Regions from separate parts of the Phenylobacterium sp. LjRoot225 genome, predicted to be linked through region 2. Evidence: predicted binding sites of a transcription regulator. Region 2 holds the regulator's gene; the other holds the start of a gene.

Region 1 (14,475 bases), 630 kb from region 2:
TAAACCTCCCCCGGCGTCTTCACCTCGTAGCCCTTGGCGCGGAGCTGATCGAGCACGCCGCCCTGGGCCAGCAGCGGCCGCAGGTGCACCACCGCGATCGCATGGCCGGGCGCCTTCAGCGCCTTTTCGATGGCGGCGACCTGGTCGGCCTTGGTGCGGGCGTCGAAGGTCTGGGCGCCGGGAACCATGTTGATGCAGCGTTCGTAGGTCCGCTCGTTGTCCAGCGCGCCGGGCGTGTCGCCCTCGGCCCAGGCCTTGGCCGCGGCGACGGTGACGCCGGGTCCCGCCTCCACCTGCTCCAGCACCGCGTCGAGACAGGCGCGGGCGGCGGGCTTCGGGGTGCGAAGGATCGCCCCCATCAGCGGGCCGATGTCGTAGCTCTTCTGCACCACCGGGACCTTGGCCATCTGCGCATAGGCCCTCACCACCTTGGCGGTGTCGGCGTTGGTCAGGTTGGAATGGTCGCGGTAATCGCCCGCCAGCAGCAGGCCGGCGGCCAGGGCGTTGTTGGTCTTGTAGCGGCCGGCGGGCTGGCCGATCTTTTCCCGCGCCGCGGCGAAGCGGGCGCGCCCCGCCGGGTCGAGCCCCTCCTCGAACGGCTTGCCGGTGCGCAGGCGCATCAGGTTCCACGCCGCGCCCACCGAGCCGGCCAGCTGCACCTTCACCTCCTGGAACGGCAGGATCACCTGGCTGGCGCCGTTCAGCCGGCGCTGGAGCGTGATGAGGTCCCAGGGCGTGCGCTTGGGCGCCAGGGAGGGCGCGCCCAGCACATAGACGGTGCTGGTCCCGTTGGAGACCGTCCACCAGGCCGGACCCCGGTCGCGGGCCACGACCACCAGCTCCTCGACCAGGGTGGCGTCGGGATCGATAACCGGGAGCTGGGGAGCGGCTTGCGTCGGCGGCGCCGGTTGCAGCACGACGCCCTGCGCCAGGCTCGCCGCCGGCGACGTCGCCACGACGCCCAACGTCAGAGCCAAGAATCCGAGACCTCTTCTCACGGCCATCACCCTATCGGAATCGTCCTATATTGGCGGGTCTGCGAGAGTGTTCCCATGCCGATCCGTCGTCTGCCGCCCGAGACCGTCAACCGCATCGCCGCCGGCGAGGTGGTGGAACGGCCAGCCAGCGCCGTCAAGGAGCTGGTGGAAAACGCGCTGGACGCCGGCGCGGCCAAGGTCGAGGTCCAGGCCGACGGCGGGGGCCTGACCCGCATCCTCGTCGCCGACGACGGTTCGGGGCTCTCGGCCGACGAGCTGCCGCTGGCGATCGAGCGCCACGCCACCTCCAAGCTCAGCCCCGACGCAGAGGGCGACTACGACCTGTTGCGCATCATCACCCTGGGCTTCCGCGGCGAGGCCCTGCCCTCGATCGGCTCGGTGGCCCGGCTGTCGATCGCCAGCCGCGCGCGCGGCGCGAGCGAAGCCTACGCCATCCAGGTGGAAGGCGGCGCGGTCGCCGCCGTGGCGCCGGCGGCCTTCCCGGGCCCGCACGGCGCGCGGGTCGAGGTGCGCGACCTCTTCTACGCCACGCCCGCCCGCCTGAAGTTCATGAAGTCGGAGCGCGCCGAAGCCTTGGCGATCACCGAGGAGATCAAGCGCCAGGCCATGGCCCACGAGGCGGTGAGCTTCGCCCTCGATCTCGACGGCCGCCGCAGCCTGCGCCTTCCCGCCGAGGCCAAGGGGCCGGACGGGCGGCTTGCAAGGCTGTCGGCGATCATGGGGCGGGACTTCTCCGACAATGCGCTGGAGATCGAGCAGGAACGCGAGGGCGTGCGGCTCTCGGGATTCGCCGGCCTGCCGACCTTCAACCGCGGCAACGCCGCCCACCAATACCTGTTCGTCAACGGCCGGCCGGTGCGCGACCGGCTTCTTCAAGGCGCCTTGCGCGCGGCCTATGCGGACTTCCTGGCGAGGGACCGGCACCCGCTGGCCGCCCTCTACATCGAGCTCGACACCGCCTACGTCGACGTCAACGTCCACCCCGCCAAAGCCGAAGTGCGGTTCCGCGATCCCGGTTTGGTGCGCGGCCTGATCGTCGGCGGCCTGCGCCATGCGCTGGCCAGCGCCGGCCACCGCGCCTCGACCACAGTGGCCTCCGCCGCGCTCGGCGGCTTCCGGCCGCAGGGACAGCCGGGCCAGGGCTATACGCCGCCGCCCGCCGGGGGCGGCTTCTCCAGCTGGGCCGCCGGCGGCTGGACGCCCAGCGGCGGCGGCGGCGGCCTGGCTGCGGCGCTGCAGACCCTGCCCGGCCTGACCGAGGTCTCCGCCCGCGCCGAACCCGCCTACGAGCCCCAAGGCGTGGCGGAGCCTGGCATGGCGCCGGTGATCGACCCCGTGGACTTCCCGCTCGGCGCGGCGCGGGCCCAGGTGCATGAGACCTATATCGTCGCCCAGACCCGCGACGGGGTGGTCATCGTCGACCAGCACGCCGCCCACGAACGCCTGGTCTACGAGCGGATGAAGACCGAGATGGCCGGCGGCGCCGTGGCCCGCCAGGCGCTGCTGCTGCCCGAGGTGGTCGAGCTCGACCCGGCTGAGGCCGAACGGGTCTCGGCGCGCGCCGAGGAGCTGGCGCTGCTCGGCCTGTTGCTCGAACCCTTCGGCCCCGGCGCCGTCCTGGTCCGCGAAACCCCCGCCCTGCTGGGCGCGACCGACGTCCAGGGCCTGGTGCGCGACATCGCCGACGACCTCGCCGAGAACGGCCAGGCGCTGGCGCTGATGGAGCGCCTGGAGGAGGTCTGCGGGACCATGGCCTGCCACGGTTCGGTCCGGTCTGGAAGGCGCCTCACGGCTCCAGAAATGAACGCCCTGCTCCGGCAGATGGAGGCCACGCCTCATTCCGGCCAGTGCAACCACGGCCGGCCGACCTATGTCGAACTCAAGCTCGCCGACATCGAGCGGCTGTTCGGACGCCGCTAGACCCGTCAGCGTGAGCTTAGGAAGGCGGCTCCGAGGGCCGCCCCGGCGCAGATGGCGGCGAAGATGCAGGTGAGCACGACCGCGATTGTGGCGAAGACCAGCCGGTCCAGGGTCACGCGCAGCGCAGACCTCGGCGGGCCCGAACTCAGGACCTCGAAATCGGCGTCAATCGGCTCGTCGATTGGATATCTCATGATCACCTCCGCACATCTGCGAAGGCTGATCCTGCGAGCCGGCCGAGACGCCAGCACGGCCGGCTTGTATCAGGAATGCTTCAAGGAAGGCTGAGGGGGCCGTTCGGCGCTCAGGCCGCGCACTCCACCGGCTCAGCCGGATCCATCTGCAGCACCGCGCTCATCGCCGCCAGCAGCCGCTCGGGCTTCAGCGGCTTCTCGACGACGCCGTTCATGCCGCTGGCCCGGTAGAAGGCCGCGTCGGCGGGGTCGGCGTTGGCGGTCAGGGCGATGATCGGCGCCTGGCTCCACGCGCCGCCGCCGGAGCGGATCCGGCGGGTCGCCTCGACCCCGTCCATGCCGGGCATCTTGATGTCCATCAGCACCAGGTCGAAGCGCCCGGTCGCCGCCGCGGCGACGGCGTCCGCCCCGTCGCCCACCATTTCGCTGGTGCAGCCGAACATTTCGCAGAGCGTCGCCGCCACCAACCGGTTGGTCGCATTGTCGTCGACGATCAGCACGTGCAGCGCCCCGCCGGCGGCCTCGACCGGCGAGCCGGGGGCCTCGGCCGCCGCGGGGGCGGGAACATGGTAGAGCGGCGCCTCGAAGACGAAACAGGCCCCGCCGCCGGGAGCCTCCAGAACCCGGATCGTCCCGTTCATCCGCTCGACGATCTGCCGGCAGACCGCCAGGCCCAGCCCCGCCCCGCCGAGCCGCACGCCGGCCTCGGCCTGGTGGAAGGGCGAGAAGATCGCCTCGCGCAACTCGGCCGGAACGCCCGGGCCGGTGTCGGACACCTCACCCGTCAGCCGCGCGCAATCGCCCTCCACCACCGCCCGCAAGCGCACCTCGACGGCGCCTATCGCGGTGAATTTCAGGGCGTTGCCGACAAGATTGTTCAGCACCTGGCGCAGCCGGTCGCGGTCGGCCAGCAGCCAGAGGTCCTTCGGCCCCTCATAGGCCGCATGGAAGCGGACGCCCTTCAGCTCCGCGTGGGCCGACCAGAGACCGATCACGTCGTCCAGCAGGGTCGCCGCCGCCAGCGGCTCCTCCTGCAGCTCGAGCCCCGAGGCCTGGGCGCGCGAAAGGTCGAGCGCGTCGTTCAACAGCCGCAGAAGCGTGCGGCCGGAATCGAGGATGGTGTCGATGAAGGGGGCGAGGTCCGCCTGATGCGACTTGCGCCGGACGATTTCGGCGACCCCCAGCACGCCGTTCAGCGGCGTGCGGATCTCGTGGCTCATCACCGCCAGGAACCGCTCCTTGGCCGCCAGCGCGCCTTGCGCCTCTTCGGCCATCCGGCTCATCTCGCCGGCGTAGGTGGCGGTCGCGGTCGCCGTGGCCTGCAGCAGGGCGAGCGCCGTGCCGACGCCGGCGTAGCGCCCGCCGCAGGTGACGATGAAGCCCTGCAACAGCTCCGAGGGCCGCTCCTCCAGCACCCGGCCGCAGAACTCCGCAACCGTCATCTCCCCGTCGGCGATCACCGGGTCGGTCTGCATCCAGAAGGAGACCGGACGGCCCGACCACAGGGCGTAGCCGTACTGCGCCGCCATCCGCACCAGGAAGTTATTGCGGTCGATCAGGCCGATCGGCCGATTGGCGGCGTCCACCACGGCGATCACCAGGGTGTCCGGCTCATCCTGAAACCGCTTGTAGATCTCGCGCCCGGCGACATCGGCGGCGACCGGCTCGGCATAGGGCGCGATATCGAAAAGAAGCGTCATTCCGCACTCCAACAGGCGCGCAGAGATGCTGTTTCCAACCCTAACTTTGCGTTTATACACGCCTTAAGGTTGTGTGAATATTTTACGAAGTCTTTGTGACATCGCTAATGGCGTGGGGCCTGCGCAGCTTGCTGCAGACGCCGCCCAGGCGCTGGTAGGTCGACAGGACGACCTCGACCACCCACCAGGCCACGGCGGAGCGAAGCCAGCTCAGGCCGATCCGCAGATTCTCGAACATGGCGCGATCACCGCCTTTCGCTGAAGATATCGGGACCTCGAGGACGGGGCGCCAGTCACGACGGACAGGTCAGCGCTCAACGCACGAAAGATTGAGCCAAGATGATGGCCCTGCCCGCAAGGCGATATCGCCCGATCGGCGTTGAATCTGCGCCATCCGGACAGGACGTCATGGATGCCGGTAGACCAAGGCGTCGCCATGGACACTGAATTTCAAATAGCGTCGTGCCACTGCAACCATGCAGGCCAGGCCTATATGACCATCAAACATCTGCGCACCGGCGCCGTGCTCGTCCTGCAGCACCTGCCCTTCGAGCACGCCCAGGACCAGACGCTCCAGCAGGAGCAGCAGCGGATCGCGACGGAGGCCTTGCATCTCACCCAGGAAGCCGCGGAATTCCTCGCCGCGGAGATCGAAAGCTGCGCCGGCTGGCCCACCACAGCGGAACACACCTGCGGCGCCGCGCCCCACGAGAACGAGCCGCCGAACGCCTTCGGCTTTCCGATGACTCCGGCCTAGGTGTCGTTACCAAGAAGGTTGTTCACCCTCTGCCAGGGGGTGAAGCCTTTGATGCCGGAGTGGGGTCGGGTGAGGTTGTAGCTGTCGGTCCAGGGTCCGACGGCCTTTGATCGCTCCGCCGACGAGCCGTAAGGCTTGGCGTAGGCCCACTCGCGCAGACTGGTCTGGATGAAGCGTTCGGCCTTGCCGTTGGTCCTAGGCGTGTAGGGGCGGGTTCGGACGTGACGCGCGCCGGCGGTCTGCAAGGCTTTGGCGAAGAGCTTGGAGCGATATGCCGAGCCGTTGTCGGTCATCACCCGTTCGACGGTGACGCCGTGGCGGGCGAGCCAGGCCAGGGCGCGCTCGAGGAAGGCCGTGGTGTCCTCCTTGCGCTCGCTAGGCAGGATCTCGGTGTAGGCCAGGCGCGAGGCGTCATCGACGCAGACGTGCAGGAAGTCCCAGCCGGCTCCCCGGGATGCGCCTTTACGGCGGTCGCCGGTGATGCGGTGGCCTTCCACGTCGAAGCGGCCGAGCTTCTTGATGTCGAGATGGATCATCTCGCCGGGTCGCGAGCGCTCGTAACGGATCACCTCGGGCCGGGGCTCCAGCGCCGTCAGCTTGCCCAGCCCCAGCCGGCGAAGGATCACGCCCACCGTCGAGCGCGCCATGCCCAGGGCCTGGGCGATCGCCGGCCCGGTCATCCGCTGGCGGCGCAGCTGCTCGATCTGCATCACCCGCGGTTGCGACGTCCTGCGCGGACATCGTCGGGGCGCCGAGCTGCGATCGGTGAAGTCTTCGCTCGGCCCCCGACGACGCCGGCCCACCCATTTGCGGGCCGTCCGCACCGAGACCCCAGCCGCTTCCGCCGCAGCTGCCACCGACCAGCCTTCATCTACGATCCGAGACACCATCAGGGCTCGACCACGCGGCGTCAGCCGCGCATTCTTATGGACGTTCATCCGGGGAGTTCCGGTGGAAGTGGAGTGTTGCAACCCCAGCTTCGTTCAGACCCCTCCCCGGGTGAACAACCTTCGTAGCTTCGACAACTAGGCAGCCAGGTAGCGGAGGAACCAGACCCGCGCCGCGCCATAGTCGCGCACGTCCAGCTGCTCGTAGCCCTCGACGCTGAGCGGCGCCTCGTCGGCGCCGCGTTCGCAGACGACGATCGCCTCAGGCGCCAGCCAGCCGCCCTCGGCAAGCTTCGCCAGCGCCGTTTCGCCCAGCCCCTTGCCATAGGGCGGATCGAGGAAGGCCAGGTCGAAGGCCGGGCCGTCGGCGCCGGGCCGCTGGCCCAGCTGGGTGGCGTCGCGCCGGTGCACCCGGGTGCGGCCGAACAGGGCCATGGCGTCGACGTTCTCGCGGATCGCGCCGCGGGCGGCCTCATCGGTCTCGACGAACAGGCAGAAGGTCGCGCCGCGCGACAGGGCCTCGAAGCCCAGGGCGCCGGAGCCGGCGAAAAGGTCGATCACGCGCACGTCGCGCACCCCCTTCGACCAGGCGGCGTGCTCCAGGATGTTGAAGATGGCCTGGCGGGCGCGGTCCGACGTCGGCCGCGTGATCTGCCCTCCGGGCGCCGCCAACGCCTTGCCGCGAAATTCGCCGGATACGATGCGCACGTCCTGAAATCCCCTGCCCGCTCATCCCCGCGAAACCGGGGACCCAGGCTTTTTCTGTAAGAGCCCCGCGCCGGCAACCAAAAACGCCTGGATCCCCGCTTTCGCGGCGACGAGCGGATAAGGAGCTACCGCCCGCGCTTCGGGGCGCCGCCGGGCCGCTTCGGGGGGCCGGGCTTGCGCACCGCGCCGGACTTCCGGGCCGCGTCAGGCGTCCGGGCCGCATCGACCTTGTGGGCGGCCCCGGACTTCCTCGGGCCGGGCCCCTTCTTCGGCACGGCGGCCCGGGGCTTGGGCTTGGCCCAGCCGGGCTTGTACTCGGTCTTCGGCGCAGGATCGGCGGCGCCGCGGCCCTGGGCCGCCTGACGGCGGGGGATGCGCAGCGCCCGCGCCGGCGTCGCGCCGTCGGCGTCGGGCACAGGCCGCGCGCGGCGGCCGGGCGTCGGGGTCTGGACGCGCTGGAACAACGGGCGGTCGCCCTTGGGCATGTTCTCCGGCGCGATGTGCTCGGCGACCTGCTCGCGGATCACCCGCGGGCCGACCTCCTCGATCTCGCCGATCTGCAGGGTCCCCAGCGCGAAGGGTCCGTAAGAGAGGCGGATCAGCCGGTTGACCTTCAGGCCCAGCGATTCCAGCACCCGGCGCACTTCGCGGTTCTTGCCTTCGGCCAGGGTCACGGTGATCCAGAGGTTGGCGCCCTGGGGGCCTTCCTTGGCCTTGTCGAGCTTGGCGTCGATCGGGCCGTAGCGAACGCCCTCGACGGTGACGCCGTCCTTCAGCTTGTCGAGCTTCTCCTGGGTGACGCGGCCGTGGGCGCGGGCGCGGTAGCGGCGCTGGATGCCCGTGGCCGGCAGCTCCAGGCCCCGCGCCAGGCCGCCGTCGTTGGTCAGCAGCAGCAGCCCCTCGGAGTTGATGTCGAGCCGCCCCACCGAGATCAGCCGCGGCAGGCCGGGCGGCAGGGCGTCGAACACCGTCTGGCGCCCGTGCGGGTCCTTGTGGGTGGTCACCAGGCCAACCGGCTTGTGGTAGCGGAACAGGCGCGCGGGCTCGGCGTCGTTCACCACCTTGCCGTCGACGGTGAGGATGTCGCCGGGCTCGACCTTGACCGCGGGCGTGGTCAGGACCTTGCCGTTCAGCGCCACCCGGCCGTCGGCGATCATCTGCTCTACGTCACGGCGCGAACCCACGCCGGCGCGCGCCAGCGCCTTGGCGATGCGGTCGCCGCCGGCGTCGGCGGGGGTTTCAGAAGCGTTGCGGGCTTGACCGGACGCAGGGCGGTCGGTTCGGTGCGGATTGTGGACCATGTTCAGCGCACCATGCGCATCGCCCTCGAAGCGGCGCAAGCCGCCGCAGACGCCGGAGAAACGCCGGTGGGCGCCGTCGTGTTCGATCCGGCCTCCGGCGAAATCATCGCCATAGGCGCCAACCAGCCGATCGGGGCGCACGATCCCACCGCCCACGCCGAGGTCGTGGCGATGCGCGCCGCGGCGCAAAAGCTCGGCAACTATCGACTGACGGGCCTGGGCCTCGCCGTCACCCTGGAGCCCTGCGCCATGTGCGCCGGCGCCATCAGCCACGCCCGCATCGGGACGCTGATCTACGGCGCGGAGGACCCGAAGGGCGGCGCCGTCGTCCACGGCCCCCGCTTCTTCACCCTGCCGACCTGCCATTGGCGGCCGCAGGTCGAGGGCGGCGTCCTGGCCGAGGAGAGCGCCGCCCTGCTGCGCGGCTTCTTCCGGGCGCGGCGGGGGAAGTAGCTCAAGATCTTCCCCCTGAGGGCTATCGGTCCGGCTCGCCGACCTCGGAAGCCACATCCCCATCCCAACCCTTCCCCATCGAGGGGGAAGGGCTTCGGTCTGGCCTGCATTCGTAGTTGGCCTTCAACCCTTCATCATGAATTTTTCAAGCTTGGCCATTGCATCCTGCGGAAAGGCGCCTATTTCAGGCCCTGCCCATTCTGGGCGTTTCCTCCCTATGACTTAAAGCCGGGCCCTCGGGTCCGGCTCTTTTTTTGCCCGCGCTCCGGCCTTGCTCGCCCGGTCCTTCAGCGCGTCAGAAACAGCTGCCCAGCCTGCACCAGGTAGACCGCGCCGACGGCCGTCACCAGCCAGCGGGTCCAGCGCTTGAAGTTCACGTCGGTCATCCGCTCGAGGATCCTGCCGCCGACGACCGCGCCCGCCATCGAGAGCGGCACGGCGAGCAGGAAGACCCACACCGACGGCAGCCCGGTCTCGGGGACTGCGACCAGCGGCAGGCCGTAGACGACGATCTTCGCCAGGTGGGCGAAAACCTGGGTGGCGGCCTTGGTGGCGACGATGGCGTGGCGGGTGAGCTCGGTGCGCACGAAGAAGAGGTCGAGCAAGGGGCCGGCGACGCCCGCCGTAAGATTGACGCCGGTGACCAGCAGGCCCGAGGCGAAGGCCTGGGCCGGCCGGGCGGCGTCGAGGCGGAGCCAGGCTTGCGGCAGCCAGAGCACGACCGGGACCAGGCCCATCAGCAGATAGAGCACCGGCTTGGAGGGCGTGAAGGCGAGCCAGGACACCACCGCGCCCGCCGTCAGCGACGCCAAGGCATAGATGGCGACGACGTCCCAGCGCACGTAGCTGCGGTGCAGGATGGCCCGCCAGCCGTTGGCGACCAGCTGCAGGAGACCGTGGGTCACGAAGGCCGCCTTGACCGGCAGCACCAGCGCCAGCGCCCCCATCAGCACCAGGCCTCCGGCCATGCCGAAGACCCCCGACAGGGTGGCGGTCCCAAAGGCGACGACGAGGATGAAGACCGATGTGACGAGGCTCACGCGGCCGCGCTTACACCCGATCCGGTCGCATCGTCGAGCCGGCCGCCGGCGCCTGTGGCAGGCGTTTTGGGCTGGATGGCCCGCACGCGCCGGGCCATGACGGTGGGCATGAATGCGGAAGAGCGCTCATGAGCGACACCCTGATGGTCGCCGTCCTGGCCGGCGGCGAGGGCCGGCGGATGGGCGGGATCAAGGCGCTGCGGCCGTTCCGTGGCGCGCCGCTGGTGGCTCACGCCTTGAGCCTGGCCCGCGGCTGGTCGGACCAGGTGGTCGTCGCCGTGCGCGACGCCGCCCAGTTGGCCGGCGCGGTGGAAGCGGACCTGACCTTCGACCGGGCGGACATTCCCGGACCGCTCGCGGGCCTGGCCGGCGCCCTGCAGCATGCCCGCGACGCGGGCGCGGACCGGCTCTTCACCCTGCCCTGCGACATGCCGCGACTGCCGCAGACCCTGCCCGCCCAGCTCGCCGCCGCGCTCGGCCCGGACGACGGGGTGGCCCTGCCGCGGATCGAGGGCGAGCTGCAGCCGACCTGCGGCCTCTGGCGCGTGACCTCCCTGGAGCGCCTGCCCGCCTACCGCGCCTCAGGCCAGAGCTCGCTGCGCGGCTTCGCCGCCGCCTGCGGCCTGGCGGTCGTCGACTTCGGGCCCGAAGCCGCCGCCGCCTTCGCCAACATCAATTCCCCTGAGGATCTGGCGCGGCTGGAGGCGGAGGGATCTTAGCTGAGCCGACCACCTATTTTTTGAACCACGGAAAACACGGAAGACACGGAAGAGGATTTGTCCACGAACCACACGAACGTGGACGGTGGATCGGCTTGGAGATCGATCTCTTGACCGGCCAAGAGCCGGTCGGTTGGCTCGAGCCAGACTCGCCGGAGGCGCGCGCTCAGCGCTGTGCTTCCGTGTTTTCCGTGTTTTTCGTGGTTCAAGACTGTCGGAGAGGAGAAGGGATCCGCCCTCACGCCGCGCGCCGGTGCGGCCGGGTCAGCCGGCGCTCGGCCTCGCCGATATAGTCGCGGGTCAGCGGGACGGCGTCGATCTTCTTGGCCAGCTGCAACTGGAAGACCATGTGGCCGCGATAGCGGAAGGCGATCTCGCTGAGGCAGAGATAGAATTCCCACATCCGGCAGAACCGCTCGTCGTAGAGGCGGGCGATCTCCGCGCGCTGGGCGTTGAAGCGCTCGCGCCACGCCCTGAGCGTGTCGGCGTAGTGCAGCCTCAAAACCTCGACGTCGGCAACCATCAGGCCGGCCCGCTCGACGCAGGTCAGCACCTCGCTCATCGCCGGGATGTAGCCGCCGGGGAAGATGTATTTGGCGATCCAGGCCTGGGTGAAGGAGGGTCCCTCGGATCGGCCGATCGAGTGGATCACCGCCACCCCGTCGTCCTTCAGCAGCCGCGCCACCTGGTCGAAATAGGTCTGAAAATTCGGCCGGCCGACGTGCTCGAACATTCCCACCGAGACGATCCGGTCGTAGGGGCCTTCGACGTCGCGGTAGTCGGTCAGCGAGAAGCTGGCGCGACCGGCGAGCCCCGCGGCCTCGGCCCGCGCCTGGGCGGTGGCCAGCTGCTCGGTCGACAGCGTGATCCCCTCGAGCCGCACGCCGGCCTCCTGGGCGAGCGTCAGGCCGAGCCCGCCCCAGCCGCAACCGATGTCCAGCACCCGCTGCTCCGGCGCCAGCAGCAGCTTGGCCGCGATGTGCCGCTTCTTGGCGAGCTGGGCGGCCTCCAGGGGCACGCCGGGTCCTTGGAAATAGGCGCAGGAGTACTGCAGGTCGGCGTCGAGGAAGCGCCGGTAGAAGTCGACCGACAGGTCGTAGTGATGGGCCACGTTGCGCCGCGCCTGGGCGCGCGGGTTGGCCTGCAGCCGCCAGTCCAGCCACCAGCGCTCCAGCAGACCGGCGCGCCTCGGCGGCCGGTGCCTGGAATTGCGCCCGATCACCTCGGCGAAGTCGTAGATGTCGCCGCGCTCGAGGACCAGGCCGCCCTCCATATAGGCCTCGCCCAGGACCAGTCCCGGATTGGCGGCGATCCGCGCCGCCCAGCGCTTCGACGTTATGGAGACGACCACAGGCGGCCCGCAACCGTCGCCCAGCTCGAACTGGCTTCCGTCCGGCATGCGAACGGTCAACGAGCCTTCACGCACGACCTTGCGCAGGAAGGATTGCAGCGCCATGTGCAGCCTCTCGACCTACGACGTAGGAACGATGCGCCGCGGCCAAGGTTCCGAGAACGCCATTTGACGAGATGGGCTCCGCAGCGTCCCGAGCCTTGACTCCGCAGCCCGACCTTCCTAATTCCGTCGCGGCGTTAGCACTCAAGGACCCCGACTGCTAACACGGTTAAAGCCGCGGCCTTTCGGCGCTTACGCCACCACCATTCCAACCGTCTCGAACGGAGAAAGATCATCATGGCGTTTCGTCCTCTGGGAGACCGCGTTCTCGTCAAGCGCGTCGAGGAAGAAGAAAAGACCCGTGGCGGGATCATCATCCCCGACACCGCCAAGGAAAAGCCGCAGGAAGGCGAAGTCATCGCCGTCGGTCCCGGCGCGCGCGACGACGCTGGCAAGGTCCAGCCCCTCGACGTCAAGGCGGGCGACCGCATCCTGTTCGGCAAGTGGTCCGGCACCGAGGTCAAGCTCGACGGCAAGGACCTGCTGATCATGAAGGAAAGCGACATCCTGGGCGTGCTCGAGCCGGTGAAGGTCCCGGCCTAACGGCCCCGACCCAACAGCTCGCACCGCTCCACACCTCTTTCAGAAAAAGGACAGCACCAGATGGCTGCCAAAGACGTCTATTTCTCCTCCGACGCTCGTGACCGCATGCTGCGCGGCGTCAACATCCTCGCCAACGCGGTGAAGGTGACCCTCGGCCCCAAGGGCCGGAACGTCGTCATCGAAAAGTCCTTCGGCGCTCCGCGCTCGACCAAGGACGGCGTGTCGGTGGCCAAGGAAATCGAACTGAGCGATCGCTTCGAGAACCTCGGCGCCCAGCTGATCCGTGAAGTCGCCTCCAAGACCAACGACAAGGCCGGCGACGGCACCACCACCGCCACCGTTCTGGCGCAAGCCATCGTCGTCGAAGGCCTGAAGTCGGTCGCCGCCGGCATGAACCCGATGGACCTGAAGCGCGGCGTCGACAAGGCGGTCGCCAAGGTCATCGAAGAGATCAAGTCCTCCGCCAAGAAGGTCTCGGCCAACAGCGAAATCGCTCAGGTCGGCACCATTTCGGCGAACGGCGACGTGGAAGTCGGCGAGATGATCGCCCGCGCCATGGAAAAGGTCGGCAACGAAGGCGTCATCACCGTCGAAGAAGCCAAGACCGCCGAGACTGAACTCGACGTCGTCGAAGGCATGCAGTTCGACCGCGGCTACCTGTCGCCCTACTTCATCACCAACGCCGAGAAGATGGAGGCCGATCTCGAAGAGCCTCTGATCCTGCTCTTCGAAAAGAAGCTTTCCTCGCTGCAGCCCCTGCTGCCGGTGCTGGAATCGGTGGTCCAGTCGGGCCGTCCGCTGCTGATCATCGCCGAAGACGTCGAAGGCGAAGCCCTGGCCACCCTGGTGGTCAACAAGCTCCGCGGCGGCCTGCGGGTCGCGGCCGTCAAGGCGCCGGGCTTCGGCGATCGCCGCAAGGCGATGCTGGAAGACATCGCCATCCTGACCGGCGGCCAGCTGATCAGCGAAGACCTCGGCATCAAGCTCGAGAATGTCACCATCGACATGCTCGGCAAGGCCAAGAAGGTCACGATCACCAAGGAAGACACCACGATCGTCGACGGCTCGGGCGACAAGTCCGGCATCGAAGGCCGCGTCTCCCAGATCAAGCGTCAGATCGAGGACACCACCTCGGACTACGACAAGGAAAAGCTGCAAGAACGTCTGGCCAAGCTGGCCGGCGGCGTTGCGGTCATCCGCGTCGGCGGCGCGACTGAAGTCGAAGTGAAGGAAAAGAAGGACCGCGTCGACGACGCCCTGAACGCCACCCGCGCTGCGGTGGAAGAAGGCATCGTCCCCGGCGGCGGCGTCGCCCTGCTGAAGGCCTCGAAGGTTCTCGACGGCTTCAAGGGCGACAACGACGACCAGGAAGCCGGCGTCGCCATCGTGCGTCGCGCGCTCCAGGCGCCGATCCGTCAGATCGCCGAAAACGCCGGCGTCGAAGGCTCGATCGTGGTCGGCAAGGTTCTCGAGAACACCTCGGCGACCTTCGGCTTCAACGCCCAGACCGAAGAGTATGTGGACATGGTCCAAGCCGGCGTCATCGACCCGGCGAAGGTCGTCCGCACGGCTCTGCAGGACGCCGCCTCGGTGGCCGGCCTGCTGATCACCACGGAAGCCGCGATCGTCGAAGCGCCGAAGAAGAACGCCCCTGCGGGCGGCGGCGGCGGCATGCCCGGCGGCATGGGCGACATGGACTTCTAGGTCCAGTCGACCAGCACTGAGATCGGGGGCGGGGCCGCAAGGCTCCGCCCCTTTTCTTTAGGCCGAGATGCTTCCCCCTGAGGGGGAGGATTTTGAGC
Region 2 (14,475 bases):
ATTACCGGCATGGAAGCGATGTCGCTTCATTCAACCCCGCTGCACCGCAGCAAGCCCCAAGGAGGCTCCCATGCCCTCGAACCTGTCCAAGATCTTCGACCGCGTCGCGCTCAGCTTCTTCACCGCCTTCGCCATGTTCCCGGTCCTGACGGTCGCTACAGGCGGCATGTTCCACTAGGCTCCACGTGGGGTTGGCCAAGGCCGCGCGGCTCAGGCCGGGCGAGTCGGAAAGGGGGGTCGCATGCGCGCGTTGGGTCCGGGGTCGGTTTCCAGCTTCCTCAAGATCATCCTGGACGTGGTCTATGTCGCCCTGGTGGCGGGCGTCATCGGCGCAGCCCTCCTGGCGCTCGCGGCCCTGCTGTTCGCCTTCAACCCCTCGCTGCTGGCGAATGTGAAGATCTCCGACGGGGTGCAGTTCGCCGAGCGCGCGCCCCTGGTGGTCGGCGGCCTGCTCGCCGCCGGCTTCTACATGGCGAGCGTGCTGCTGATCATCGGCGCCCTGCGGCGGATCTTCGTGACGCTGACCGCCGGCGACCCCTTCCATCCGGACAACGTCAACCGGCTGCGGCTGATCGGGCTGATGCTTGCGGTGCTCGAACTCGGACGCTACGCGGTCTGGGGGATCAGCGCCTGGCTGCCCTGGGTGCGCGACGTGCGCCCGAGCTTCAGCCTGACGGCGTGGTTCTCGGTGCTGGTGGTGTTCGTCCTGGCGGAGGTGTTCCGCGAGGGCGCGCGCCTGCGCCGCGAAGCCGAGCTGACGATCTAGAGCCCCGGACCCGCGCCTGATCCATGCCCATCCGCGTAAGCCTCGACCGGATCCTCATCGACCGCCGCATGTCTCTGACCGAGCTGGCGGACCGCGTCGGCGTGACCATCGCCAATCTGTCGATCCTCAAGACCGGCAAGGCCCGCGCCGTGCGCTTCTCGACGCTCGCGGCCCTGTGCCGCGAGCTCGATTGCCAGCCGGGGGATCTGCTCGTCTACGAGGCGGGGCCGGCCGAGGAGCCGGAGGAGGAGGAATAGCGCTGTCCGTCATGGTCCGGCGTCCCCGCACCCCTCTCAACGTCATTCCCGGCCTAGGTGCCGGGAACCCATGCACACTGATGGTTGGAGATAGTCCCGGAACTTCGACGTTCATGGGTGGCCGGGACGAGGCCCGGCCATGACGGAAGAACGGGGAGAGGGGAGCGCCCCTAGCCCCCCACCGCCGCCCGCTGGGCGACGCAGAGTTCGCGGATGCCCTTGCGGGCCAGGGAGAACAGCGCCTCGAACTCGCCCTCGCTGAAGCCGCGCTTCTCGCCGGTGGCCTGGATCTCGACGATGTCGCCCTTGCCGGTCAGCACGAAGTTGCTGTCGGCCTCGGCGTTGGAGTCCTCCTCGTAGTCGAGGTCGAGCACCGGAGTGCCCGAGAAGACGCCGCAGCTGATCGCCGCCACCTGGTCAAGAACCGGGTCGGTGGTGATCAGGCCTTCCTCCAGCAGGTAGCGGGTGCAGAGCTTGAGCGCGACCCAGCCGCCGGTGATGGCGGCGGTGCGAGTGCCGCCGTCGGCCTGGATGACGTCGCAGTCGAGGGTGATCTGGCGTTCGCCCAGCGCCTTCATATCGACCACCGCCCGCATCGAGCGGCCGATCAGCCGCTGGATCTCCTGGGTGCGGCCAGACTGTTTGCCCTGAGCGGCCTCGCGGCGGCCGCGGGTGTGGGTGGCGCGCGGCAGCATGCCGTACTCGGCCGTCACCCAGCCCTGGCCGCGTCCGCGCAGGAAGGGCGGCACGCCTTCTTCGAGGCTGGCCGTGACCAGGACCTTGGTGTGGCCGAAGCTCACCAGGCAGGATCCCTCGGCGTAGCGGTTGACCCCTGTCTCCAGGGTGACGGGTCGCAGCGCATCGGCCACACGTTCGGAAGGGCGCATGCGGAACTCCTTGGGATTGCGACGCGTCTTGCAAGCTTGAAGGTCGCGCTTATCCTAGATCGAACCGGTCCAGTCCATGGGGCGCACAGACGGACGAGCATCCGACGTGAACACGCCTATCTTCGCTCGCGGGCCTTCTTTGGCCGAGCTCGACGAACGGGCGAGGGATATTTTTCGCCGCATCGTCGAGAGCTATCTCGACACCGGCGAGCCTGTCGGCTCCCGCACCCTGTCCAAAAGCGGGCTGTTGCTCTCGCCCGCCTCGATCCGCAACACCATGCAGGATCTGACGCAGCTGGGCCTGCTGGGCGCGCCGCACGTCAGCGCCGGACGGTTGCCGACGCATGCGGGCCTCAGGCTGTTCGTCGACGGGCTTCTCGAGGTGGGGGATGTCGCGGAGGATGAGCGGCGCTCGATCGATGCGCGCCTGCGCGCCCACGGCCGCAACTACGAAGACGCGCTGAACGAGGCCAGCGCCATTCTCTCGGGCCTGGCCGGCGGGGCGGCGATGGTGGTGACACCCACGCGCGACGCTGGCGTCAAGCACGTCGAGTTCGTCGCCCTGGGGGCGGAGCGGACCCTGGCGATCATGGTGTTCGAGGATGGCACGGTGGAGAACCGGCTGATCCGCCTGCCCGCCGGGGTGACGCCCTCGGCCCTGCAGGAGGCCTCCAACTTCCTCAATTCGCGCCTGCGCGGACGCACCCTGGTGGAGGCGCGGGTCGATCTGCGCACCGAGCTCGACGGCGCCCGGCGCGAGCTCGACGAGACGGCGGCGCGCCTGGTCGAGGACGGCATGGCCGCCTGGAGCGGCGGCGCAGCCGAGGACCGCTCGCTGATCGTCCGCGGCCGCGCCAATCTTCTGGAGTCGCGCGAGACGGCGGAGGACCTGGAGCGGGTGCGTTCGCTGTTCGAGGATCTGGAGCAAAAGGAACAGCTGATTCAGCTGCTCGACGGGGTGCGGGACGGGGAGGGCGTGCGCATCTTCATCGGCGCCGAGACCCGTCTCTTCTCGCTTTCGGGTTCCGCCGTCATCGCGGCGCCCTATATGACGGGCTCACAGCGGGTGTTGGGCGCGATCGGGGTGATCGGGCCGGCCCGTCTCAACTACGCCCGGATCATTCCGCTGGTGGACTACACCGCCCGCGTGCTTGGCCAGGTGATGAACGCTTAACTCGCGAGCCAGGTAAGACATGTCCGAAGACCAAACGCCCGAGCCGGACGTCCAGGCGACGACCCAGGAAGCCGGCGAGGACGCCTATGAGGCGCTGCGCGCCGAGACCGCAGCGCTGAAGGAGCAGGTGCTCCGTTATGCGGCCGAGGCCGACAACACCCGTCGCCGCGCCGAGCGCGAAGCCAACGACGCGCGCGCCTACGCCATTCAGAAATTCGCCCGCGACCTGCTGGGCGTCGCCGACAACCTGGCCCGCGCGCTGGCGGCCCAGCCGGCGGAGAGCGCCGATCCGGCGGTGAAGAACTTCGTGGTCGGCGTCGAGATGACCGAGAAGGAGCTGCAAGGCGCCTTCGAGCGGAACGGCCTGAAGAGGATCGACCCCGCCCGCGGGGAGAAGTTCGACCCCAACAAGCACCAGGCGATGATGGAGCAGCCCGGCAGCGACGTGGCCCCCGGCGGCGTCATCCAGGTGCTGCAGCCCGGCTACGACCTGCTCGGCCGCCTGGTGCGCCCGGCCATGGTGGTGGTCGCCGCCAAGGTCGCGCCGGCGCCGCCCGAAGGCGGCTCCAATCCCTACGCCGCCAACGATGAAGCCCAAGGCGGCGGCTCGGTCGATACGCGGGCGTAGGATCCGGCGCCGAACGCCGTCAGGTTGGGGCGGACGGATAAAACAATCCAGCCGTCATCCCGACCGAAGCGCAGCGTAGAGCCGGGACCCAGGGCCATGCACGCCGCCCTGGGTCCCGGATCGGCCTTGCAGGCCGTCCGGGATGACGTGTGTTATTTGTATGCGATAGCCCGCCTCCCAGGCGGCGCATCAACTCTCGCGCTTCCCCCTCTTCCCCCCCTTGCGAAATTGGCTAATGTCGCAAGTCCCCTCCAGTCGGGGGGCGCCGGGCGCATGATTCGCGCCGGCGCGTGCGCGAGCGGGACCAGGGCATGAAGCTGACGATCGAACGGGCGGCGCTGTTGAAGGCGCTCGGGCATGTGCAGAGCGCCGTCGAGCGCCGGAACACCATTCCGATCCTGTCGAACGTGCTGCTCTCGGCCGAACGCGACAAGCTGAGCTTCTCGGCCACCGACCTCGACATGGAGATCATCGACGAGGCCTTCGCTCAGGTCGACCAGCCGGGCCAGATCACCGCGCCGGCCCACACGCTCTACGAGATCGTGCGCAAGCTGCCGGACGGGGCCGACGTCGCGCTGACCTTCAACGGCGAGGACCCGCGGCTGACGGTCCAGGCCGGCCGTTCGCGCTTCAGCCTGCCGGTGCTGCCGGCCGGCGATTTCCCGATCATGTCTTCCGAGGGCCTGACCAGCCGGATGACGGTGGACGCCAACGACCTGATCCGGCTGATCGACAAGACCCGCTTCGCCATCTCGGCGGAGGAGACCCGCTACTATCTGAACGGCCTCTACATCCACACCGTCACCGATAACGGCGTGCTGAAGCTGCGCGCGGTGGCCACTGACGGCAGCCGTCTGGCGTTGGCCGAGATGGCGGCGCCGGAAGGGGCGGCCGGGACGCCGGGCGTCATCGTGCCGCGCAAGACCATCGGCGAGGCCCGCCGCCTGCTCGACGACGCCGGCGAGACCGTGGAGCTGGCGGTCAGTCCGCAGAAGGTCCGCTTCGAGGTGAACGGGGCGGCGCTGACGTCCAAGGTGATCGACGGCAATTTCCCCGACTACACGCGGGTCATCCCGAAGGACAACAACCGCATCGTCCGCGTCGACGCCAAGCTGTTCGCCCAGGCCGTCGACCGGGTCGCCACCATCTCGGCGGAAAAGAGCCGCTCGGTGCGCATGGCGATCGAGAGCGGCCGGGTGGTGCTGACCGTGCGCAACATGGAAGCCGGCCAGGCCGTCGAGGAGCTGGAGATCGACTACGACGGCGACGCCTTCGAGCTGTCGTTCAACGCCCGCTACCTGATGGACATCACCGACCAGATCTCCGGCGGGATGGCCGAGCTGCGCTTCGGCGGCCCCAACGATCCGGCCCTGGTGCTCGATCCGGCCGACGCCGACGTCCAGTACATCCTGATGCCCCTGCGGGTCTAAGGCCGGGTCGGAGCGCTCGGCCGCTCGACATGGTTTCCCCCAGGTAAGGTTAAATCAACTCGGCGCATGGGATGGTCCGCCCGAGGGCCGACGGTTCGGTCCGTCGGGAGCCCGCGCCGTGTTCAAAAACTTGAGGATTTCGCGCAAGCTTTCGGGCGCCTTCGCCGGCCTGATCCTCATCCTGGTCGGCGCGAACGCCCTGGTCATGCACCAGCTGCGGGCCATCCACCACGCCGTCGACCAGACCGTCCGCTCGAGCGAGCGCGCCGACGAACTGAGCGCCGCCCATACGGGCATGCTGGAGATGCAGAACGCCCTGCGGGGCTTCGCCATCGCCGGCGAGCCGGCCTTCCTGAAGACCTATCACGAGAGCTCGGCGAAGCTCGACAAGGCGCTCGAGAGCTTCCGCAGCCAGTCTGACGACGCCGAGCAGGCCGCGCGCGCCGTGGCGCTGAAGAAAGAGTTCGACACCTGGCGCGCCACCTATGGCGAGCCGGTCATCGCCCTCGCCCAGGATCCCGCCACCAAGCCTCAGGCGTTCGACATGCTGGGCCGAAAGTCGCTCAGCAAGCTGCGCGCCGGCCTGAAGGGCCTCAATACGGCTCAGGACAAGATCCAGGCGGCGAACGCCGCCGCTCAGCTCAGCGCCATCCGCAAGGCCACCGTCGTGATGGTCGGCGCCGGCGTGGCGGCCATCGCCTTCGCGGTCTTCATGGCCGGGCTGCTGTCGCGCGCCGTCGCGGTTCCGATCGCCGGAATGACCTCGGTGATGCGCAAGCTCGCCGAGGGCGACCACGAGGTCTCGCCGCCCGGAATCGGTCGCGGCGACGAGATCGGCGCCATGGCCGCCGCGGTGCAGAGCTTCAAGGAGGCCGCGCTCGACAAGCTGCGCCTCGAAGGCGAGAGCGCCGAGCAGCGTCGGCAGACCGAGACCGAACGCGCCCGCGCCGCCGCGGCGGAGGCCCAGGCCGCCCGTGAACAGGCCGAGGTGGTCAAGGCGGTGGGGCTGGGCCTCGAACAGCTCTCGGCCGGCGAACTCACCTTCCGCATCGCGACGCCCTTCCCGCCGGACTACGAGAAACTGCGCCAGGACTTCAACGGCGCCATCAGCCGGCTGCAGGACACGCTGAAGGTCATCAACACCGCCACCAGCGGCGTCCGATCGAGCACCAGCGAGATCAGCGCCGCCTCCGAAGACCTCGCGCGCCGCACCGAGCGCCAGGCCGCCAACCTGGAGGAGACCGCCGCCGCGCTTGAGGAGATCACCGTCACCGTCGGCCGCACCGCCGAGGGCGCGCGCAACGCCGACCGCATCGTCACCGCCGCGCGCTCCGACGCCGAGGTCTCCGGCGAGATCGTCCGCCAGGCGGTGGACGCCATGGGCGGCATCGAGCGCTCGGCCGGCGAGATCGGCCAGATCATCGGGGTGATCGACGAGATCGCCTTCCAGACCAACCTGCTGGCCCTGAACGCCGGCGTCGAAGCCGCCCGCGCCGGTGAAGCCGGCAAGGGCTTCGCGGTCGTCGCCTCCGAGGTGCGGGCTCTGGCCCAGCGCTCCGCCGACGCGGCCAAGGAGATCAAGACCCTGATCAACACCTCCGGCGAGCAGGTCGGCAAGGGCGTCGATCTGGTGGCGCGGACCGGCGAGGCGCTGCAGCGGATCGTCGCCCAGGTCGGCGAGATCGCCAGCGTGATCAGCGAGATCGCCAGCTCGACCCAGGAACAGTCCAACGGGCTTCAGCAGGTCAATGTGGCGGTCACGGAAATGGACCAGATGACCCAGCGCAATGCCGCCATGGTCGAAGAATCCGCCGCCGCCACCCAGCAGCTATCCGGCAAGAGCGAGGAGCTGGTCCGCATGGTCGGCCGCTTCCGCCTCGGCGAGGCCGGCGCGAGCGCTCGGACCGTGGCGGGCGCGCGGGCGGCCTAGGCTCCGGTCCTAGGCCTTAGACACCCAGAAACCCTGGGTCCCCGCTTTCGCGGGGATGACCGTTCGTTGAGGGTGTCGGCGACGCTTAGTGCCCGTGGGAGCCTTCGTAGACGCCCGGGGCCAGGCGCTCGTCCTCCTCGCCTTCGCCGGCGTCCGTGGCGAGGACAAAGCGGCGGTCGCAGTAGGGGCATTCGACGAAGGCGGCCTCGCCCATTTCCAGCCAGACCCGTGGGTGCCCCAGGGCCCCGCCGACGCCGTCGCAGGCGATCCGGCCCGAGCGCACGACGATGGTCTCCGGCGCCGGCAGGTCCGGCGTCAGCGCGGGACGCGCCGGCATGGGCTCAACCTTGACCTGGGCGGAAGCGCCCTTGTTGCGACTTTGGCGAGCCATGACGTGCCCCTCTGGAAATCGCGGCCCGGCTTGGCGTGGGCGCGATGCGCGCCTAGGTATGCGACCGCGCCTTTCCCAGTCAATCGAGACGCGGCGCCAACGAGGTCCCCAGCCTTCGATGACCCTTCCCGACTACGCCATCGAGGCCCGCAACCTCGTCAAGACCTACCCGGCGACCAAGACCACGCCGGAGATGCGCGCCCTTCGCGGCGTCGACCTGGCCATCCCGCGCGGCTCGATCTTCGGCCTGCTGGGTCCCAACGGGGCCGGCAAGTCGACCTTCATCAACATCCTCTCGGGGCTCTGCCGGAAGACCTCCGGCGAGGTGCGGATCTGGGGACGCGACATCGACGAGCGCCCGCGCGACGCGCGCGCCGCCATCGGCGTGGTGCCCCAGGAGATCGCCGTCGATCCCTTCTTCACCCCGCGCGAAGCCCTGGAGGTGGCCGCTGGCATGTACGCCGTTCCGCCCAAGGAGCGGCGGACCATGGAGCTGCTCACCGCCCTGGGTCTCGCCGACAAGGCCAACGCCTATGTCCGCCAGCTGTCGGGCGGGATGAAGCGCCGGGTGATGGTGGCCAAGGCCATGGTGCACAATCCGCCGGTGCTGATCCTCGACGAGCCGACCGCCGGCGTCGACGTCGAGCTGCGCCGCCAGCTCTGGGCCTATGTGCTGGAGCTGAACCGCAAGGGCGTGACCATCGTGCTCACCACCCACTACCTGGAAGAGGCCCAGGAGCTCTGCGATCAGATCGCCATCATCAACCGCGGCCAGGTGGTGGCCTGCGAGCCAACGACCACCCTGCTGCAGCGCATGGACACCCGCCACGTCCTGGTCACGCCGGAAGAGCCGGTGACCACGGTCCCGGTCCTGCCGGGCTTCGAGACCCGGCTGACCAAGGCCGGCGGCTTTTCGGTCAGCTATCGCACTGGCCTCTCCAGCGTCGAGCAGGTGCTGGCCGCCATCCGCGCCGCGGGCCTGCACATCAAGGACATCTCCACCGAGGACCCGGACCTGGAGGACGTCTTCGTCGCCCTGACCTCGGCGCCACCGGAAGCGGCTTGAGGCGCGCGCGATTGCCAAGCCTGCCGGGCTTGGCGATGCTGGTCCCGGACTTCATCGGGTGCGGACCATGGTCGAACGGCTCTTCGAGGAGGTTCCGCTCTGGATCGTCCTCATCCTGATCTTCGTCGGCATGGGGTTGGCGCGCGAGGTCGGGGCCTGGTCGCGCCGCCGGCTGATCCGCGCGTCCGAGGCTGGCGACCCGCCGGCGGACGAAACCGTCGTCCTCACCGCGGTCCTGGGCCTCCTGGCCCTGCTGATGGCCTTCAGCTTCGGCATGGCGCTGAACCGTCATGAGACCCGGCGCGAGCTGGTGGTGACCGAGGCCAACGCCCTGGGCACGGCCTATCTCAGGACCTCGGTGCTCGACGACCCGGGCCGGCTGCGCGCCCTGATGCGCAACTACGCCCAGACCCGGCTCACGTTTGGCCTGAACGGGGGCGAGACCCAGAGGGCGGCCGACCGGGAGACCGCCCGCCAGCAGCCGCCGATCTGGGACGAGGCCGTGCGGCTTGTCGGCCCCAGCCGCACGACGCCGCTGGCGGGCTTCGTGCTGGCGCCGCTCAACGACGCCTTCGACGCAGCCAGTGCGCGCAAGGCCGCGCTGGCCGCGCGCCTGCCGCCCAGCGTGCTGCTCACGCTCAGCCTCTACCTGATCGCCTCGGCCGTCGTGCTCGGCTACGGCATCTGCGGCGCGGGCCTGCGCCATCGCGCGGCCTCGCTCGCCCTCCTGGCCCTCTTCGCCCTCGCCTTCAGCGTCATCCTCGACCTCGACCGGCCGAGGAGCGGTCTGATCCGCGTGCCGCAAGGGACGATGGCCGACACCCTCCAGATGATGGGCGGCTAGTGTCCCGATTCCGAAGTTCGCAGGCGCCTCGTGGCAGGCTCGGACGAACTTCGGAATCGATCAGGACACTAGCAAGTGTAAGTTTCTAGTGCGCTTTTTTGGATCTGAAGCTCGCGCCGAGACATAACCCATGAGCTGGCGAACTTCAGATCCAGCGCACTAGACCCTTGGGGGAAGATCGCCGCCATCCCATCTGTCATGGTGCGCCGATCGCGCGAAAGGTATCGGGTCATGATCGAGCAGATCGCCAGTCTCGGCCTCATCGACGAAGCCGACCTCGAGCTGGACACGGCGGCGCTGGAGATCGCCGCCCTCGACCATCCCGAGGTGGAGCTTGCAGGCTATCTCGAACTGCTGGAGCGGATCACCGAGCGGCTCGCCGTCCGTGCGGCGGCGGCGCGCACGCCGCGGGAGCAGGCCGCCGAACTGGCCGACGTGTTGGCCGCCGAGTTCGGCTTCGAGGGTGACCGCAAGACCTATGACGACCCTGCCAACGCCGACCTGATCCGGGTCATCGACCGGCGGCGCGGACTGCCGGTCGCGCTGGCGATCCTCTATGTCGCGGCGGCCCGCCGGCTGGGCTGGGCGGCCCATGTGCTCAACACGCCCGGGCATGTCCTGGCGGCGATCGGCCAGCCGGCCCTGGTGATCGATCCGTTCAACCGCGGCGGCGTGGTCGGCGGCGCCCAGCTCGCCGCCCTGCTGCAGACGACCGAGGACAGCCTGGACGCCGTCGCCCCCGACCACCTAGCGCCAATGTCGAACCGGGCGGTGCTGGTGCGCCTGCTGATGAACCAGGCGACCCGGGCCGAGCGAGCGGGCGAGCTTCCCCGGGCGCTTGCCGTGCTGCAGCGGATCACCACCGTGGCGCCGGCCTATAGCGCGGGGTGGTGGGAGCGCGCCCGCCTGGAACGCGCGCTCGGAGACGCCGTCGCCGCCCGCGAGAGCCTCGCCGCCATGCTGGAGACCACGCGCGACCCCGGCCTTCGAAGCCATGTGACGAGCGCGCTGGACGCCCTGACCGACTAAGGCTGCTCCGTCCCGGAAAAAAGTGGTCCTGGGTGACGCTAGGGCGCCATTGCCTCGCCAATTCTCCGGCGCGAGACTTTCGTCAGACGCCGGTCGCAGCGCGCTGCGACGCACGAGAGCGTCCCGACATAGGGAGAGCGCCGACATGGACGCGCAGATCGAAACGAGCCGCCTGGACGATCGCAAGCCCCTGACCGATGGGCCGATGACGCGCGTCGTGCTGGAGTACGGCGCCCGCTTCAAACGGCTGGTCAACCAGTCCCGGGAGCCGGGTTTCCGCTTCGAGGACTGGGCCCCGCTGGCGGAGCTGGTGGCGGTGGACGACTTCGTCCGGGTCGGCTGCTTCAAGGAGGTGGTGAACTGGGACCAGTACATCGGCCTGATCCACCAGTGGGCCCCGACCCTGACCAACTGGGACTGCACGACAAAACACGTGACCGAGGTCGACGGCCGCGTCTTCCTCGAGCTCGAGGAGCGCGCCACCACCGGGGCGAACACCGACGTCGTCAACTCGATGTCGGTCTATGAGTTCAACGCGGCGGGCAAGCTGGTCCACCTCGACATCTACCTGCAGCGGGCGATGGACCAGGGCGCAATCAAGGGCTGGGACGTCAGCGAGGTCTAGCCCTGGCGCGGCAGGAAGGCGGTCGTTCACGATTTCCCGCGATCCTGCGCAAATGGGACACTCAGCTATTCCAAGCGGCCGGCTCTCCCGGGGCGATCGGCTGCCGGACACGCCGCTGGCCGCGCTCGACGGGGGCGAGCTGGTGGTGAAGCCCGCCTGGCAGGCGTTCGGCCGCGGGCGGTTCGTCATCATCGGCCTGCCGGGCGCCTTCACCCCGGTCTGCACCCGCGTCCACCTGCCGGGGTTCGTCGCCAAGGCGCCCGCCCTGATTGCCTCGGGCTTCGACGGCGTGGTCTGCATCGCGGCGAACGATCCCTGGACCCTGGCCGAGTGGTCGCAGCGCATCGACCCGGCCAAGACCCTGCGCTTCCTGTCGGACGGCAATCTGGAGTTCGGCCGCGCCGCCGGCCTGGCGACGCGCGCGCCGCAGCTGTTCCTGGGCGAGTGCCTGAGCCGCTTCCTGATCGTCGCCAAGGACGGCTTCGTCGAGAAGATCGCCGTCGAAAGCGTGGTCACCGAGGTGAGCTGTACGGCGGCGGTGCTGATCTGAGCCGCTGTCCTGCGGGTTCGCTGTCCGCAGGAGGCCTCGTTAGCAGCCCGCCTCGCCGGCCGGCGCCCCATACTGCTCGGCGGACACCTGCTCCATCCAGGTCGCGCGCGACCCGTCGACGGCCTCGACGATGGCGACGTGGGTGATCGGGGTCGTCGCGGCGGCGCCATGCCAATGCCGCACGCCGGGAGGGGTCCAGACCACGTCGCCGGGGCGGATCTGCGCCTTTCGACCGCCCTCGGCCTGCACCCAGCCGCAGCCCGACGTGACGATCAGCGTCTGCCCCAGCGGATGGGTGTGCCAGGCGGTGCGCGCGCCCGGCTCGAAGGTGACGATCGACCCGCTGACCCGCGACGGCGCGCGTCCGGCGAACGGGGTGTCGAGCCGCACCGCGCCGGTGAAGTTGGCGGCCGGGCCCTTGGCGGACGGCGGCGATCCGTTGCGCTGGATCTCCAGCTTCCCGATCTGCGGCGGCTCGGCGGCGTGGGCCGGCGCGGCCAAGGCGACGGCGAGAAGCCCGAAGGCGATCGATCTCATGGGTGGTCCTCCAGGCGGCCACCCTACGCATCTCACCGCCGGCGATTAGCGGGCTGGATCCGCATGAACCTATGATCTGACTTCATGGGTTCCGGTCTTTTCGCTCCGCGAAAAACCGGAATGACAGCTTGGGGGTTGGGAGTCTGCGACACAGGATGCGAGGCGCGAAACATGACGGGGTCTGAGGTCCGCTTCGACGGGCGGGCGGTTCTCATCACCGGCGCCGGCCGGGGCCTGGGACGGGCGCACGCCCGGCTGCTCGCCGCGCGCGGGGCCAAGGTGGTCGTCGCCGACAACGGCGCGGCGATGGACGGCGAGGCGCCCAGCGCCGCCCCGGCGCATTCGGTCGTCGATGAGATCACCGCGGCGGGCGGCGAGGCCGTCGCCTGCACAGCCGACATCGCCGCCGAGGCCGGCTCGAGCCTGGCGGTCGAGGCCTGCCTGACCGCGTTCGGCCGCATCGACGGGATCCTGCACAACGCCAGCACGGTCCCGGACAACGCCCCGGTCGAGCGCATGTCGAGCCCGGACCTCGACCTGGTGATGCGGGTCAACTGCTTCGCCGGCCTGTGGATGGCCCGCGCCGCCTGGCCGCACATGGTCCGGCAGGGCTACGGCCGCATCGTCTTCATGTCGTCCGCCGGCGTCTACGGCTCTGCCGGCAACGCCCCCTACGCCGCCGCCAAGGCGGCCGTCATCGGCGTGATGCGCTGCCTGGCGGTGGAGGGCGAAAAGCCGGGGATCCTGGTCAACGTCGTCGCCCCGGCGGCGATGACGCGGATGACCGAACGCCTGCCCGCCTCGGACTATGCGGCCTGGTTTTCGCAGACCATGCGGCCGGAGAAGGTCTCCCCGGGCGTCGCCTACCTGATGAGCGAGGACTCGCAGATCTCCGGCGAGATGTTCCACATCGGCGGCGGCCGCATCGCCCGCTTGCGGGTCGGCGAAGGCGAAGGGGTCCGGCCGGCCGGCGACGCCATCGAGGACGTCCGCGCGGCGATGCCGGCGGTCCTGGCCGACGAGCGCCTCTTCCACCCCAAGGACCTGACCGCCCGCTCGCTCGAGGTCGCCCGTCTGCTGGGCTACCAGGGCGGCATGCCGACCGACGCCTTCACCATCGCGCCGCTCGGCAAGGATTAGGGGGTGGGCAGTTGCTTCTGTCCCCGCATTTCCCCGCCCATAGCCCGTAATCAGCCTGTACGGGTTCTAAGAATCCGGTCTACCTTACGTGTATTGTTGCGGTGACGGTGCACTTTAGATTTAGACCTCCATTTTGCCGGAACAAATTTCATGCACTGTCACCGTAATTTCGGGCCGCTGTGACGGGAGCAAGACAGAGAATGGAACACCCTGGCTGCTATCTTCGCGGATATGGGGCTTGCTCTGAGAAGCTCTCGCGAGAGCATCATACACCGGGATCTATCCTTAAACTGCTGGGCGAGAGGATCCGTACGCGCGGGTATCCCTGGGCTCCGCCAGAGGGAGCTATAGTTGGCGCTGACGACCTTGCCTCCAAGATCTTATGTGAGCGGCACAATAACGGGCTGACAAGTTTGGACAGCGCCGGGCTTAGACTATTTAGTGCTGCAAGGGTATTTAGCCGAGAGGGTGGGCGCTTAGAGGTCAATCTGTCCGGTCATGAGATCGAACGGTACATTCTTAAATGTGCCGCTGCCTATATATACTCAGGAAACAGTACAAGTCGCGGCACGAAGTTGAGGGATGAGCAGCTGAATCGGGAAGTGGTTGGGCAAGCAGTCGTCAACAGTGCTTGGCCGCCAGGTACGGGTTTGTTCGTCGCTTCCCTGCCTGATGATCCCTCGATGTGGCATGGAACCGAGTTTGCGCCTCTCGTTGCGACGCGAGCCGATGGCGAAGAAGAAGTTTTCGGCGCGCGGTTTACGTTTGCGGGTCTGCCGCTGGTATCCACTTGGGGTCTCCAGGATGGCACGACGATATTATTGCCTGGCTTTGCCCAATACAGGCCCTCACAGATCAGATTGGACGATGGCGATAGCTCGCTGACGGTCAATCTGCAGTGGGGTTTGGGGAGCGGCTCCACAGGAGTTGCGGAGCTTGATCGGATCGAGCGTCGGGTCGATCAATGAGTCTCGACCGAACGCCGCGCAAACCTAAGGCTGGTTGGGAGCGGGTGTTTCGTCGCCGAGCAGAGGCAGTCGTCGGAGCGCTCGACTCAGCGCGTGGATCGATCGTCTTCATCGTAGTCTTTGGGATCGTCGAACAGGTCCAAGACGGCGCGCCTCTACCGGGGAGAGGATTTCCCGAACACACCGTGCCGCAGTCGCGACCGCTGTTGGCGCATTCCAGTCGAATCACGCCACGGCCAACCCCCACCTCCAC

The links. Region 2 encodes HrcA, which represses chaperone genes, less so after heat shock. Its sites were predicted from a motif close to GTTAGCANTCNNNNNNNNNGANTGCTAAC; they were not measured.
Region 1: a site for HrcA is predicted at 12,267-12,295, ahead of groES (co-chaperone GroES). Genes of this name have one in related genera too.

The regions. Positions count from the first base shown of each region.
Region 1 is NZ_CAXUPL020000003.1:843,100-857,574, reverse strand. Features, by position in the region: gene ACSQ2B_RS19280 (TraB/GumN family protein) at 1-977, opposite strand, end outside; gene mutL (DNA mismatch repair endonuclease MutL) at 1,053-2,918, shown strand; gene ACSQ2B_RS19270 (hypothetical protein) at 2,924-3,112, opposite strand; gene ACSQ2B_RS19265 (ATP-binding protein) at 3,223-4,812, opposite strand; gene ACSQ2B_RS19260 (hypothetical protein) at 4,895-5,050, opposite strand; gene ACSQ2B_RS19255 (hypothetical protein) at 5,306-5,569, shown strand; gene ACSQ2B_RS19250 (IS481 family transposase) at 5,566-6,507, opposite strand; gene rsmD (16S rRNA (guanine(966)-N(2))-methyltransferase RsmD) at 6,595-7,164, opposite strand; gene ACSQ2B_RS19240 (pseudouridine synthase) at 7,290-8,465, opposite strand; gene ACSQ2B_RS19235 (nucleoside deaminase) at 8,478-8,918, shown strand; gene ACSQ2B_RS19230 (TSUP family transporter) at 9,206-9,958, opposite strand; gene mobA (molybdenum cofactor guanylyltransferase) at 10,087-10,677, shown strand; gene ACSQ2B_RS19220 (class I SAM-dependent methyltransferase) at 10,916-12,133, opposite strand; gene groES (co-chaperone GroES) at 12,368-12,673, shown strand; gene groL (chaperonin GroEL) at 12,734-14,377, shown strand.
Region 2 is NZ_CAXUPL020000003.1:214,158-228,632, reverse strand. Features, by position in the region: gene ACSQ2B_RS16190 (DUF2975 domain-containing protein) at 242-766, shown strand; gene ACSQ2B_RS16185 (helix-turn-helix domain-containing protein) at 790-1,023, shown strand; gene rph (ribonuclease PH) at 1,194-1,910, opposite strand; gene hrcA (heat-inducible transcriptional repressor HrcA) at 1,987-3,084, shown strand; gene grpE (nucleotide exchange factor GrpE) at 3,104-3,712, shown strand; gene dnaN (DNA polymerase III subunit beta) at 4,024-5,142, shown strand; gene ACSQ2B_RS16160 (methyl-accepting chemotaxis protein) at 5,261-7,072, shown strand; gene ACSQ2B_RS16155 (zinc-finger domain-containing protein) at 7,158-7,409, opposite strand; gene ACSQ2B_RS16150 (ABC transporter ATP-binding protein) at 7,582-8,529, shown strand; gene ACSQ2B_RS16145 (hypothetical protein) at 8,597-9,373, shown strand; gene ACSQ2B_RS16140 (SirB1 family protein) at 9,605-10,402, shown strand; gene ACSQ2B_RS16135 (hypothetical protein) at 10,548-11,027, shown strand; gene ACSQ2B_RS16130 (redoxin family protein) at 11,080-11,577, shown strand; gene ACSQ2B_RS16125 ((R)-mandelonitrile lyase) at 11,617-12,114, opposite strand; gene ACSQ2B_RS16120 (SDR family NAD(P)-dependent oxidoreductase) at 12,286-13,254, shown strand.